2 linked regions of the Mesorhizobium shangrilense genome follow. Each later gene encodes a partner of the first gene's protein in a complex. Links are inferred from orthologs where the notes say so. Each region holds a gene or a part of one and is shown on either strand. Other genes may lie near its edges.

Region 1 (6,406 bases):
ACGGCATTGCCCATGTCGAGCGCCAGCCCGTCTTCATACCTTTCGTGCTGCCGAACGAGGTGGTGACCGCCGCGCGTATAAAAGACCGGGCAGAACTGATCTCGGTCATCGAGCCTTCGCCCTTGAGGGTTCCGCCGGCATGCCGGCATTTCACCGTCTGTGGCGGCTGCGCCCTGCAGCACATGGACCATTCGGCCTATCTCGCCTGGAAGCGCGCGAAGGTGGTCGAGGCGCTCAAGTCGCGCGGCATCGACGCGCCGGTGGCGGAAACGGTTGCATGCCCGGAACGCTCCCGCCGCCGGGTGGTGCTGTCGGCGCGGCGCACGGAAGCCGGGATGCTCCTTGGATACAACCGCGCGCTCTCGCACGAGATCGTCGACATCGCCGAATGCCCGATCGCCGTGCCAGCCATCGAGGCGGCGCTGCCGATGCTGCGCCAACTTGCCAAGCTGATCGCCGCGACGCCGCAGGCCTTTCACATGACGGTCACGGCCACCGCCTCGGGCCTCGACATCGCAGCCGAAGGCAGCGGGAAGCTCTCCGAGGCGGCGCGGCGCACGGCGGCCGACTTCATCATCCGCGAGGGCGGCGCTCGACTCTCGACCGATGGCGAGATCATCGTGGAGCCGCGGAAGCCCCAGGTGGATTTCGGCGGTGCGGTGGTGACGCCCCCGCCCGGCGGGTTCCTCCAGGCGGTTGCTGCCGCCGAGGACGCCATGGCCGGGCTGGTGCTCGCACATCTTGCGAAGGCCAAGCGTGTGGCGGATCTGTTTGCCGGCAGCGGGGCATTTGCCCTGCGCCTCGCCCGCCAGTCCGAAGTCCACGCCGTGGAGGGCGACGCGCCGGCGCTTGCCGCGCTCGACCGCGGCTTTCGTTCGGCGACCGGCCTGAAACGCGTTACGCCAGAGAAGCGCGATCTGTTTCGGCGCCCGCTGACCTTCAAGGAACTGAACGCCTTCGACGCCGTCGTGTTCGACCCGCCGCGCGCAGGCGCCGAGGATCAGTCGAAGCAGATCGCGAAATCGGAGGTGCCGAAAGTGGCGGCGGTCTCCTGCAACCCGACGACGCTCGCCCGCGACCTGGAGATCCTTCTTTCCGGCGGCTACCAGTTGAAGGCCGTCACGCCGGTCGACCAGTTCTTGTGGTCGCCGCACGTCGAGGCGGTGGCGCTGCTGGAGAAGCCCAAGCGGAGAAGGTGAAGGGTCAAGCGGGCGGCCGGGTCGGATCGGCCGCGCCGCCTATCCGCGCAGCACGCTCTCCACGAAGTCCGGCACGATCTTCGTCGCCGGGCCGTGCACCGCATGGTGGAACAGGTTTGCGCCTTCCGAAGGCTCCAGATTGAGTTCGACGGTGCGCGCACCTGCCGCCCGCGCTTCCGCGACGAAGCCGGCCGCAGGGTAGACGTTGCCGCTGGTGCCGATCGAGACGAACAGGTCGCATTTCGCGAGCGCGTCGTAGATACGGTCCATCTGGTACGGCATTTCCCCGAACCACACGACGTCCGGCCGCAGCCGTCCATGGCCGTGGCAGGCGGGACATGCGTCGCCGGTCGACAAATCGGCGCGCCATTCCAGCTTGTGCCCGCAGCGGTCGCAGAATGCCTTCACAAGCTCGCCATGCATGTGGATGAGCTTGGCCGAACCGGCCCGCTCGTGCAGGTCGTCAATGTTCTGCGTCACCAGCAGGAACTCGCCCTGAAACTCCCGCTCGAGCTTCGCCAGAGCGAAATGGGCCGCGTTCGGCACAACACCCGGCAAGCCGCGCCGGCGGTCGTTGTAGAACGCGTGCACGCGTTCGGGGTCACGGACGTATCCTTCCGGCGTCGCGACATCCTCGATGTTCACCTTCGACCAGATGCCGTCCGTGTCGCGGAACGTGTCGACGCCGGATTCGGCGGAGATGCCGGCGCCGGTGAGCACGACGATGGAGAAAGGACCGATCATGCTGCTGCGCAGGTCAAGCCTGCGTGCCGCCGACAGTCATCTGGTTCATCCTGAGATGCGGCTGGCCGACGCCGACCGGCACGCCCTGGCCGGCCTTGCCGCAGGTGCCGATGCCGGGGTCGAGCTTCATGTCGTTGCCGATCATAGACACGCGATGCATGGCGTCCGGCCCGTTGCCGATCAGCATGGCGCCCTTGATCGGCTGCGTGACCTTGCCGTTTTCGATCATGTAGGCCTCGGTGCAGCCGAACACGAACTTGCCGCTGGTGATGTCCACCTGGCCGCCGCCGAAGGAGACGGCGTAGATGCCCTTGTCGACCGAGGCGATGATCTCTTCGGGCGTTATGTCGCCGCCGGTCATATAGGTGTTGGTCATGCGGGGCATCGGCTGGTGCGCGTAGCCTTCGCGGCGGCCGTTGCCGGTCGCCTTCATGCCCATCAGGCGTGCGTTCTGCCGGTCCTGCATATAGCCGACGAGCTTGCCGTCCTCGATCAGCACGTTGCGCGCAGACGGCGTGCCCTCGTCGTCGACCGTGATAGACCCGCGGCGCTCGGGAATGGTGCCGTCGTCGACGACGGTGACGCCCTTGGCGGCCACCTGCTGGCCGAGCAGGCCCGCGAAGGCAGAAGTCTTCTTGCGATTGATGTCACCCTCCAGCCCGTGGCCGACGGCCTCGTGCAGCATGATTCCCGGCCATCCGGCCGACAAAACGATGTCGAACGTCCCGGCAGGGGCGGGCACCGCCTGCAGGTTGACCAGCGCCTGTCGCAGCGCCTCGTCGGCGACGAACTGCCAGCTGCTCTCGGCGAGGAATTCGCCAAAGCTCTTGCGTCCGCCGGTGCCGTAGGAGCCGGTTTCCTGGCGGTCTCCATCGCCGACGACCACCGATACGTTCATGCGCACAAGCGGACGGATGTCGCGCACCATCTGGCCGTCGCCGCGCACGATCTCGACATGCTGCCACGAGGCGGCGAGCGAGGCGGTGACCTGTCGCACGCGCGGATCCTTGTTGCGCACGAAAGCGTCGATCTCCTGCAGCAGCTTGGCCTTGGCCTCGAAGCCCGGCGCCGCAATCGGATTGTCCTCGCCGTAGAGATGCGTGTTGGTGCGAGCCGGAGCGTGAGCGAGCGTGCCGGAATAGCCGTCCTTGACGGCCGAGACCGCATCCGCCGCCCTCAGCAGGGCGGCCTCCGACAGTTCGCTCGAATGCGCATAGCCGGTCGCCTCGCCGGCGACGGTGCGCAGTCCAAAACCCTGGTCGGTGTTGAAGTTGGCCGTCTTCAGCCGTCCGTTGTCGAAGACCAGCGATTCCGCCTCGCTGTATTCAAGGAACAACTCACCGTCATCGGCGCCGCGCAGCGTGTCGGCAACGAGGTCCTTCAGCCGGTTTTCGGAAATGTCGAACTGCTGGATGAGGGAAGAGGGCATGGCGCGTCTCGTGTTGATCGCTGCTGATCTAGGCGCTTTGCCTCGCGGTTTCCACTTGGAAACGTTCCGCCGTGGACTAGATCGGCAAGGAGAGGAGGCCGAACCATGACGACAGTCCGCTACTTCGCTCATGATGTCGCGACAGCGATCGAATTCTACACGCGCCACCTGGACTTCAAGGTGAAACAGCAGTTCGGAGCTGTCATCGCCATCCTGGAGAGAGAGGGCATGACGCTGTGGCTTGCAGGGCCGCAGGCATCGGCCTCGCGCCCCATGCCAAACGGACGCCGTCCCGAGCCCGGCGGGTGGAACCGATTCGTCATCGAGGTCGACGATCTGCCCTCTGTGGTCGAGGCGCTACGCGCCAATGGCGTGCCCTTCAGGAATGACATTGTCGAGGGACCCGGTGGCCGCCAGATTCTCTGCGAGGATCCGTCCGGCAACGTCGTGGAGCTGTTCGAGGCAGCGTAGGTCATGGTCGAGCTGAAAAATCGCGCCGCCGTCCTCGGCTGATCGTCAGTGCAGGCGCAGTTGCGGAAAATGCGACCCCGGCCATCACCATTGGCAGCCGCCATCGGGAGAGATCGGGGGCAGGGCCTGTCCTCGAAAGGCGCTCGCGAAAGCGCTGCCTCGGTGCGGGTCGGTCGCTTACTTCGGCAGGGCCGCAAAACCCTCGCCAAAGCCCTTCAGGTCGACGGGTATGCCGATGCCTTCTTCCGGCGTCTGGAAGACGATGAAGGTAGCCGCCTTGCCGGTGGAGAGAGTGTCGAGCAGGGTCTTTTCGAGAATCACCTCGGCATAGCAGCCGTCCTGGAAGCAGCGCACGAAATAGGCGCGGCCGATGTCCTTGCCGTCCACATTGAGGCCGAGACCGTTGGGCAGGAGCACGCCGAGCGGGGCCAGCACGCGCAGGATCTCCGCCTTGTTGTCGGCAGTGCGCAGCACCACCACCGAAAGGCCGATTTCGGGCCGGTCGTCGGCGACGACATTCTGCATCATCGCGCATTGTTCGGCAGTGGCGCCGGCCGGCGTGTCACAGATGATCGACCATGCGCCATGGGTCGAACGCACCTTGCCGGTCTGTTGGGCGCCTGCCTGCGGCGAAGCGAGAACCGCGGCCGCCAGCGCCGTTGCAAACAAGGATTTCGAAAGTCCCAAGCCCATTACCATTCCTTAGCGAATCACGGCGCGCGAAGCCGTCAGGCTGTTAGTAGATGTCATGAACGCCTGCCGGACCAGTCGAATTCGTCAATTTCAAGGACAATTGCCCCGAATTTGGCCCGAATTGCGACTGCGCCTTGCATGGGCGAGCCGCCGGGCGGCGATTGGGTTGCAGGCCACCGTCGGTGAAAGCTCTCGGGGAAGCCGACGTGCGTACGTTGTGCAAGATGCCGTGCGCGCGCAAAAATGCCGCATGAGGGCCGGGCGTCCTTTCTTGCGGTCGGTAAAAGAGTATGGTTTGAACGCGCTGCAAGGCTTGGGGATTCTGTTCTTTGGCCTGCAAGCGGCTGCTGATTTCGCGGCGCGCCGGAGAATTCGGGAGATCACGAGGGCGATGAGAAAATTAGTTGCGGGCGGCGCGGCCGTTGCCACCTTCCTCTCCACTGCCGCCGCCTTTGGCGCGCAGCCGGAACCCTGGCAGTGGCGCTTTCAGCCTGCTGCGACCAAGATCATGGAAGGGATCGAATGGTTCGAGGTTTACACCCTCTGGTTCGTCATCCCGATCACGCTTCTCGTGCTGGTGCTGCTCGCCTATTGCATCATCAGGTTTCGCGCGAGCGCTAACCCCGTTCCGTCGCGAACCAGCCACAACACCATGATCGAGGTGATCTGGACGGTTGCGCCCGTCGTGGCGCTGCTGGCGATCGCCATTCCCTCGTTCCAGCTGCTGACGGCTCAGTATAGCCCGCCGGAGGACGCCAAGCTGACGCTGAAGGCGACCGGCAACCAGTGGAACTGGGACTACGAATACCAGGTCGAGGACCCGCTCTCCTTCAACTCCGCCATGCTGGCCGACGCCGATCGCGCCGCGGCGGGCAAGGAAGATCGCGCCGCCTATCCGCGTCTGCTCGCCGTCGACAACGAGATGGTCGTTCCGGTGAATACGCAGGTGCGCGTGCTGGTCACGGCGTCCGATGTCATCCACGCCTTCGCCATGCCGGCGTTTGGCGTCAAGACCGACGCGGTGCCCGGGCGCATCAACGAGATCTGGTTCAATGCCGAGAAGGAGGGCCTCTACTACGGCCAGTGCTCCGAGCTCTGCGGCAAGGACCATGCCTTCATGCCCATCGCCATACGGGTCGTGTCTCAGCCCCAGTACGACACCTGGTTCGCTGCCGCGAAGGCGGACCTGCCTGGCGCCAACAAGGCGTTGATGGCTGAAATCGAAGCTACGAGCAAAGTTGCGGCCGCCGGCAATTGATGCCGACGAGAGTAGAATAAGGATTACGGAGCGGGAACATGGCAGGCGCTGCAGCTCATGACCATCACGACCACAAGCCGCGGGGCTGGGTTCGTTGGGTGTATTCGACCAACCACAAGGACATCGGCACGCTCTATCTGATCTTCGCGATCATGGCGGGCATCATCGGCGGACTCATGTCCGTCATGATGCGCTGGGAGCTGGCTGAGCCGGGCATTCAGATTTTCCATGGTCTCGCCGCCATGACCTACGGCGTGGAGGGCGATGCCGCTCTCGACGCCGGCAAGCACATGTTCAACGTGTTCACCACGATGCATGCCCTCATCATGATCTTCTTCATGGTGATGCCGGCGCTGATCGGCGGCTTCGCCAACTGGATGGTGCCGCTGATGATCGGCGCGCCCGACATGGCGTTCCCGCGCATGAACAACATTTCTTTCTGGCTGCTGGTGCCGGCGTTCCTGCTTCTGCTGATGTCGCTGTTTGTGCCGGGTCCCGCCGGCGGCTGGGGCACCGGTGGCGGCTGGACCATGTACCCGCCGTTCGCGACCTCGGGTCAGCCTGGTCCCGCCATGGATCTCGCGATTCTCTCGGTGCACATCGCCGGCGCGT
Region 2 (6,382 bases), 200 kb from region 1 along the record:
GGCCGGGCGCCCAGCGACCGGAAGCGCTCGCCGTCCGTCTCCGACTGGGCGACGACATGCGCAAGGTTTTCAAACAGTGCTTCCGCGATGTGGTGACGCTTCTGCCAGGATGCATAGGATCGGTCGGACAAGCGGCCATTGACCAGGACCTGCGGCACCCGCCGCGCGCCAAGCTCCAAGATCGTCATCGGCCAGATCTCGGATTCTGCGATGATGGCGAGGTCGGGCTGCCAGAAGTCGAGGAAGCGGCGCACCGCAGGCTTCAAGTCGAGCGGCACATACTGATGGATGACACGCTCGCCGAGCCGCTTCTCCACGAGGCCTGCCGAGGTCACGGTCCCCGTCGTCAGCACGACGTTGACGCCACAGGAGACGATGCTCTCGACGAGAGGGATCACGGCCAGGGTCTCGCCGACGCTGGCCGCATGAAACCAGACCAGCGGTCCGGCGGGACGGGCGCGGCTGGGATAACCGTAGCGCTCGCTACGACGCTTCGGGTCTTCCTTGCCCCTGCTGGCGCGCCAGGCGACGTAGCCGCCGATCAGTGGATAGGCCGCCGCGCCGGCGAGGCTGTAGATCCCGAGCATTCGGCGCGCCCAGCGTTCGCTCATGCGACACCGTCAACGATTTTCCGCGCGCGATCCGTTACCACGTTCATAGCGTCGGTCAGGGCAAGGCGACTGGCCTCCATCGCCGCATCGTCGGCATCGCGGGGCACCTGGATCGGCTCGCCGAAACAGATGGCACTGCGGCCGAACGGCAGATTGACCGTCGTCTTGTCCCAGGTCTTCTCCAAAACCTTGCGCCGGCTCGTGTTGAAGGCGACGGGCACGATCGGGCGACCCGACAGCTTGGCCAGTGTGATGATGCCCATGCCTGCGTCACGCGGCGTGCCGCTCGGAATGTCCGCGACAGTGCCCACCGACATGCCGGCGTCCAGCGCCTTCTTCAGGGCGATCAGGCCGCGTATGCCGCCCTTCTCGACCGCCTTCTCGCGCTCGCGTCCACCGGAGCCGCGGAACACCTTCAGTCCCAGCTTTTCCGTGCACAGGGCGTTGATCTCCGCATCCGCGCTACGCGAGATCATCGTCGCCATCGGATTTCCGCGCGGATGATAGACCGGGATAAAAATATGCTGACCGTGCCAAAGGCCAAAGATCGCATTCCTGTGGCGCATGAAGCCCTGCGTGGGGTCGTCCGATCCCTTCGCCATCGGGTTCGTCAGGCGCACCAGGCGAATATAGTTCGCAGCCAGCGAGGCTACGAAGTTCTTGAAGAACTTCGAATCCTGGATCGGCTTCCTTATGGAGCGCCAAAGCGACGGCTTGCGGCCGCCGCGCTCAACGGGCGCAATGGTCATGCGATCGTCCAAGATTCAGCCCTTGCCGCTCTTTTCATCGGGATCGAGCAGACGGTGGAGGTGCACGACGAAGTAGCGCATGTGCGCGTTGTCGACCGTCTGCTGCGCCTTTTGCTTCCATGCAGCCGCGGCCTGGGCATAGTTCGGATAGACGCCCACGATGTCCAGCGCGCTCAAGTCGCGGAATTCGGTTCCGTCCACCGACTTCAGCTCGCCGCCGAACACAAGATGTAGAAGTTGTTTCTGAGGGTCTTCTTCAGCCATAATCGCCCCGATTTGCTTTTCAGACCACGCGTCCCGCGTGGCGGTTTGGAACTCGGCTCGCCATTCGTCAAGACTCGAATTCGACAATCGCTCCGGCAATCTCGTCCAGAAGCGACCCGCTCCCGGCGACGAGCGCACCGTGCGTGACTTGGCGGCCCGCATACCGCGGCGGTTTGCCAGCCTCATTGAGGATGCGCCCGCCGGCCTCGCGCAGAATCACGTCGGCCGCGGCCAGATCCCAATCATGGGAATTTGGCTTCACGAAGGTGGCGTCGAGTTCGCCCTTCGCCACCATCGCCAGCCGATATGCGAGAGAGGGTATATAGGGCACATCCGGCAGCTTCGCACGCAATCCGTGCGGCAGCGCATCGATGATCGACTTCGGCCCACCAATGACCGGAATTTGCGCAGGCGTGCGCACCTTGATAGGCCGCCCGTCGAGCCAGGAGCCCCGTCCTTTCGCCGCTACGAACACGTTGTTCTTGGCGGGGCAGTCCAACACGCCGCACAAGGAGACGCCGTCCTCAACGACCGCAACGCTGATGCACCATGTCGAACGCCCGTTCAGGAAGGCGCGCGTGCCGTCGATCGGATCGACGACGAAAGTGCGCCGGGCCGAAAGCCGCGCCTCCCCGTCGACGGTTTCCTCCGAGAGCCAGCCATAGCCCGGCCGCGCGGCCAGGAGGGTTTCCCGCAGATAGCTATCGACGGCATAATCGGCCTCGCTCACCGGCGAGCGGCCGCCCTTCATCCAGACCTCAGGATCCCGCTTGAAGTAGCGCAGCGCGATCTGGCCGGCTTCCCGAGCCGCCTCCTCGAGCAAGCGGAGATCGCCGCCCATATCGGCCTGCTCAGCGCCCTGCAAGCGTCATCCCCTCGACGAGTAGCGTCGGCGCCGCGGTCCCGAAATTGCGGTCGAGATCGTCCGCCGGGACGAGGTTCAGGAACATGTCCTTCAGGTTCGAAGCGATCGTCACCTCCGAGACGGGATAGGCGAGTTCGCCGTCCTCGATCCAGAAGCCGGATGCGCCCCGGCTGTACTCGCCCGTGACCATGTTGACGCCCTGCCCGAAGACTTCAGTAACATAGAAGCCAGATCTCAAGGTTCTGATCATGTCCTCGGGAGACGTGGAGCCAGGCTCGATCGCCAGGTTCGTGGATGACGGCGTGACCGACGAAGCGGCCCGCACGCCGCGGCCGTTGGTTTCGAGCCCCAGCTCGCGCGCCGCGGACGTGGACAGGAACCAGTGGTTCAGCACGCCGTTCGTCACCATCTCCAGCTTGCGGCCTTCAACGCCTTCGCCGTCGAAGGGACGCGAAGCCTGTCCGCGAACCCTGAGCGGCTCGTCCGTGACTGTGATCGCGTCGGCAGCGACCTTCTTGCCCATCATGTCGCGCAAGAAGCTGGTCTTGCGGGCGACCGCAGCGCCATTGATGGCTCCGGCAAGATGGCCGGCTATGCCTCGGGCCACGCGCGGATCGAAGATGACGGTCACCGGACCCGTGGCAGCCTTCCGCGGGTTGAGCCGCTTCACCGCCCGCTCGCCTGCCTTGCGGCCGATGGTGTCCGGCGAATCCAGATCGGCGAAATGCTGGCGCGAGGAAAAATCGTAGTCCCGCTCCATGCCGGTGCCCTCGCCGGCGATCACGCTGACGGAGCGGGAGAAGCGGGAGGCCACATATTGCCCGAGGAAGCCATGGGAAGTGGCCAGCACCAGCCCACCCAGTCCGGCGCTTGCGCTGCTGCCGCTGGAGTTGGTCACGCCCGGAACGGCGAGCGCGGCCTCTTCCGCGGCGAGCGCATCCTCCCTCAGCCGGTCGGCCGAGACGGTCGTTGCGTCGAAAAGGTCCAGGTTCTTCGGCGACTTCACCAGCAGCGACGGATCGGCCAGTCCTTGAAAGGGATCTTCGGGCGCGACCCGCGCCATGGCGACGGCCCGCTCGGCAAGGGCTCCGGCATCGGACGCGGCCGTCGCCGAGACGCTTGCGACGCGCTTCCCGACGAAGACACGCAGCGAGACGTCATCGCTTTCCGACGATTCGGCATTCTCCACCTTGCCCAGCCGGACGGAAACGCCCGACGAGCGGCCGCGCACCGCCACCGCATCGGCGGCGTCCGCGCCGGCCTTCTTCGCGGCTTCGACCAGCGCTGCGACACGGTCGATCAGCCGGGCAGAATCAAGTGAGTCCGTCATGAAATGGTCCCGCACCGTGGAACTTGTGCGTGTTCCGAAACGGACACGCTGCCGTTGATCTATTGTTTCGCCCCCCGATGCGCAATGGAAAGCGACATCCCGCCGCCGTACCACGTGCGCGGGCCCGGATTTCGCTCAGCCCGCGGCGCACGCGGCAACCGCCTTCTCGATCTCCCGTTTCAGCTCATCCCGGATGGCGCGGGTCTCGTGCAGGACGGTTTCCACTTTCAGGAAATCAAGCGCGCGAAATGCCGAGACCGGGGGTCGCAACAGAATTTGCGGCGCGCTCTGGCGCAGCTTGGTGTCGTTGATGGACTGCATCATGAGTTGCGTTGCCCCGAACATCAGGTCGATGGATGTCGGTCGGCGCTGTCCCTCGGTCGGCGCTCCGACCACGTCGATGGCGATGGTGATGTCGGCTATGCCCTCCACCAGGTCGAAGGGGACGGGATTGTAGATGCCTCCGTCGATATAGAGCCGACCGTCCCGCGTTACCGGCTGAAACACGGCGGGTATGGCGGCAGATGCGGCGAGCGCGCTGCGCAGGTCGCCGCTGTCGAAGACCGCAAGGCAGTGGCCGTAGTAGTCGGTGCCCGTGACGCGAAGCGGAATGCCCAGCTCTCCGAAGGTTTCGGGGATCTCGTCGGGCAGGAAGGCGCCCAGGATGCGCTCGATGTTGAACTGGCCGACGCGGATGCCGCGCTCGAACATTTCCGTCAGGCTGCCGGGCCGCGCACGCCAGATCCGGCTCGCCAGTTCGGCGCGCCGTCCCAGGATTGCCCGGGCATAGGCATGGATTTCGGCGCCGCGCATGCCTGCCGCCATGCCAGCGCCCATGATCGCCCCGATCGACGAGCCGGCGATCATCACCGGGTGTATGCCCAGCTCGTCCAACGTCTCGATGACATGGATGTGGGCGAGGCCGCGCGCGCCCCCGCCGCCAAAGGCGACGGCGAAGGTCGGTCCGGATGGACGGTGCATCGCAGCGGTGTGGTTCATGTATTCGCCCTGTCTCGACGCCGTGAACATAGGAAGTGTCGCGGCCACAGGACAGGGCCGAATGTGGGCAATGTGCGGAACTCAGGCGAGCCGCAGGAACCTGACGATGGTATCGCCATAGTTGCGTTCATCTTCCAGGCGGAATCCCGCGACCGCGTCGAACACGGCCGAGGCAGCCTCCTCGACGACACAAAGCGCCGCCGGCCGCAGCCATCCGCCCTCTTTCGCCGCTTTCAGCGCCCGCTCGCCCATTCCCTTGCCATACGGCGGGTCGGCGAAGACGAGGTCGAAGGGCAGGATGGTGCCGGCGTCGCCGAGGCGCGTGGCGTCGCGGCGGAAGATCTTGGTGCGGCCCTGCAGCCCGAACGCCTCGATGTTGTCGCGGATCAGTCCCCTACCCTCCGCCGATTCTTCGATGAACAGGCAGTGGGCGGCGCCGCGCGACATCGCCTCGATGCCGAGCGCGCCGGTGCCAGCGAACAGGTCGAGCACGCGGGCTCCTTCCGGCGCTCCGTCGAAGCGGTGCGCCAGCACGTTGAACACGGCTTCGCGCGTGCGATCGCTGGTCGGCCGGATGTGATCGCCGCGAGGCGTCGCCAAAGCGCGGCCGCGCAGTTCGCCCCCTACGATCCGCATCAGGGCTTGCGCGGCCTTGGGCCACTGCGGCCCGGTCCGCCGGAACGCGGCGCCGGCTTGTCCTTGGCCTTCGGCTTGGAACCTTCGCGCTCCGGACGCGCGCCGGGAGCCATCCAGACATTGGCCTTGCGCTGGCCGGGTCGCTCAGGCTGAGCTTCGCGATCGTCGCGCTTGCCGCGTGCTCCTGGCCCGCCCGAGCGGAATGCGGGCTTGTCGCCGCGTCCGCCGAAGCCGCCCCGTTCCGGCCGCGTAGACAACTTCCCCAGCGCATCCTCGCGGGCATCCTCCCGCCGGCGCTTGCGGCCCTTGATCAAACCGCCCTCGCCGATCTCGACCGGCCGCGATTCCCTGCGGGGCCGTTCAGCATGGTCTTCGCGCGAGCGGTCGTCGCGCGGACGGCGCTCCTGGTCGGCCTTGTTGGAGAACGGCTTGCTGATGGGTGCATCGAAATTCGCGCCCGATTCCTCGATCAGCCGCTCGCCGAGCTGGTCGCGCAGCGTCCGGCCCTTGAGCTCCTGCACCTCGCCCTCGGGCAATTCACCAAGCTGGAACGGCCCGAAGGACACGCGGATCAGGCGCGTCACCTCGAGGCCGAGCGCGCCAAGCACGTTCTTCACTTCACGGTTCTTGCCTTCGCGAAAACCGATGTTCAGCCACGCATTGGTGCCCTGAACGCGCTCCAGCGAAGCTTCGATCGCGCCGTAGAACACGCCGTCCACGGCGATACCATCCTTGAGGCCGGCCAAAGCCTTCTCGTCCACCTCGCCATGAACGCGCACCCGATAGCGGCGCAGCCAGCCGGTCGCAGGCAGCTCGAGCACGCGCGCCAGCCCGCCATCGTTGGTCAACAGCAGCAGGCCTTCGGTGTTGATATCCAGGCGGCCGATCGTCATCAGCCGCGGCAAGCCCTCGGGCAACACGTCGAAGA

What was found.
Region 2: the proteins of tldD (region 1) and PD284_RS20500 are in contact, whole or in part, in a solved structure (PDB 5NJ9), measured with the Escherichia coli proteins. The link is inferred for Mesorhizobium shangrilense from one-to-one orthologs.

What each region holds. Positions count from the first base shown.
Region 1 is NZ_JAQGPN010000001.1:4,021,107-4,027,512, reverse strand. Bases 1,165-4,051 are described here. They hold tldD (metalloprotease TldD), read right to left. Parts: upstream 3,373-4,051; coding sequence 1,957-3,372; downstream 1,165-1,956. Other genes in these bases: PD284_RS19475 (invasion associated locus B family protein), read right to left, coding at 4,021-4,051; PD284_RS19480 (VOC family protein), read left to right, coding at 3,478-3,843; cobB (Sir2 family NAD+-dependent deacetylase), read right to left, coding at 1,239-1,943; PD284_RS19495 (class I SAM-dependent RNA methyltransferase), read left to right, coding at 1,165-1,199. Also shown: more of PD284_RS19495, read left to right, coding at 1-1,164; more of PD284_RS19475, read right to left, coding at 4,052-4,536; coxB (cytochrome c oxidase subunit II), read left to right, coding at 4,928-5,794; ctaD (cytochrome c oxidase subunit I), read left to right, coding at 5,833-6,406. UniProt on the Escherichia coli protein: Metalloprotease involved in CcdA degradation. Suppresses the inhibitory activity of the carbon storage regulator (CsrA).
Region 2 is NZ_JAQGPN010000001.1:4,222,875-4,229,256, forward strand. The notes cover bases 1,648-4,510. They hold PD284_RS20500 (TldD/PmbA family protein), read right to left. Parts: upstream 3,820-4,510; coding sequence 2,476-3,819; downstream 1,648-2,475. Other genes in these bases: PD284_RS20495 (3'(2'),5'-bisphosphate nucleotidase CysQ), read right to left, coding at 1,692-2,465; PD284_RS20505 (patatin-like phospholipase family protein), read right to left, coding at 3,955-4,510. In the rest of the region: waaA (lipid IV(A) 3-deoxy-D-manno-octulosonic acid transferase), read right to left, coding at 1-611; PD284_RS20485 (lysophospholipid acyltransferase family protein), read right to left, coding at 608-1,360; PD284_RS20490 (DUF4170 domain-containing protein), read right to left, coding at 1,376-1,624; more of PD284_RS20505, read right to left, coding at 4,511-4,818; 16S rRNA (guanine(966)-N(2))-methyltransferase RsmD, read right to left, coding at 4,900-5,454; PD284_RS20515 (pseudouridine synthase), read right to left, coding at 5,454-6,382.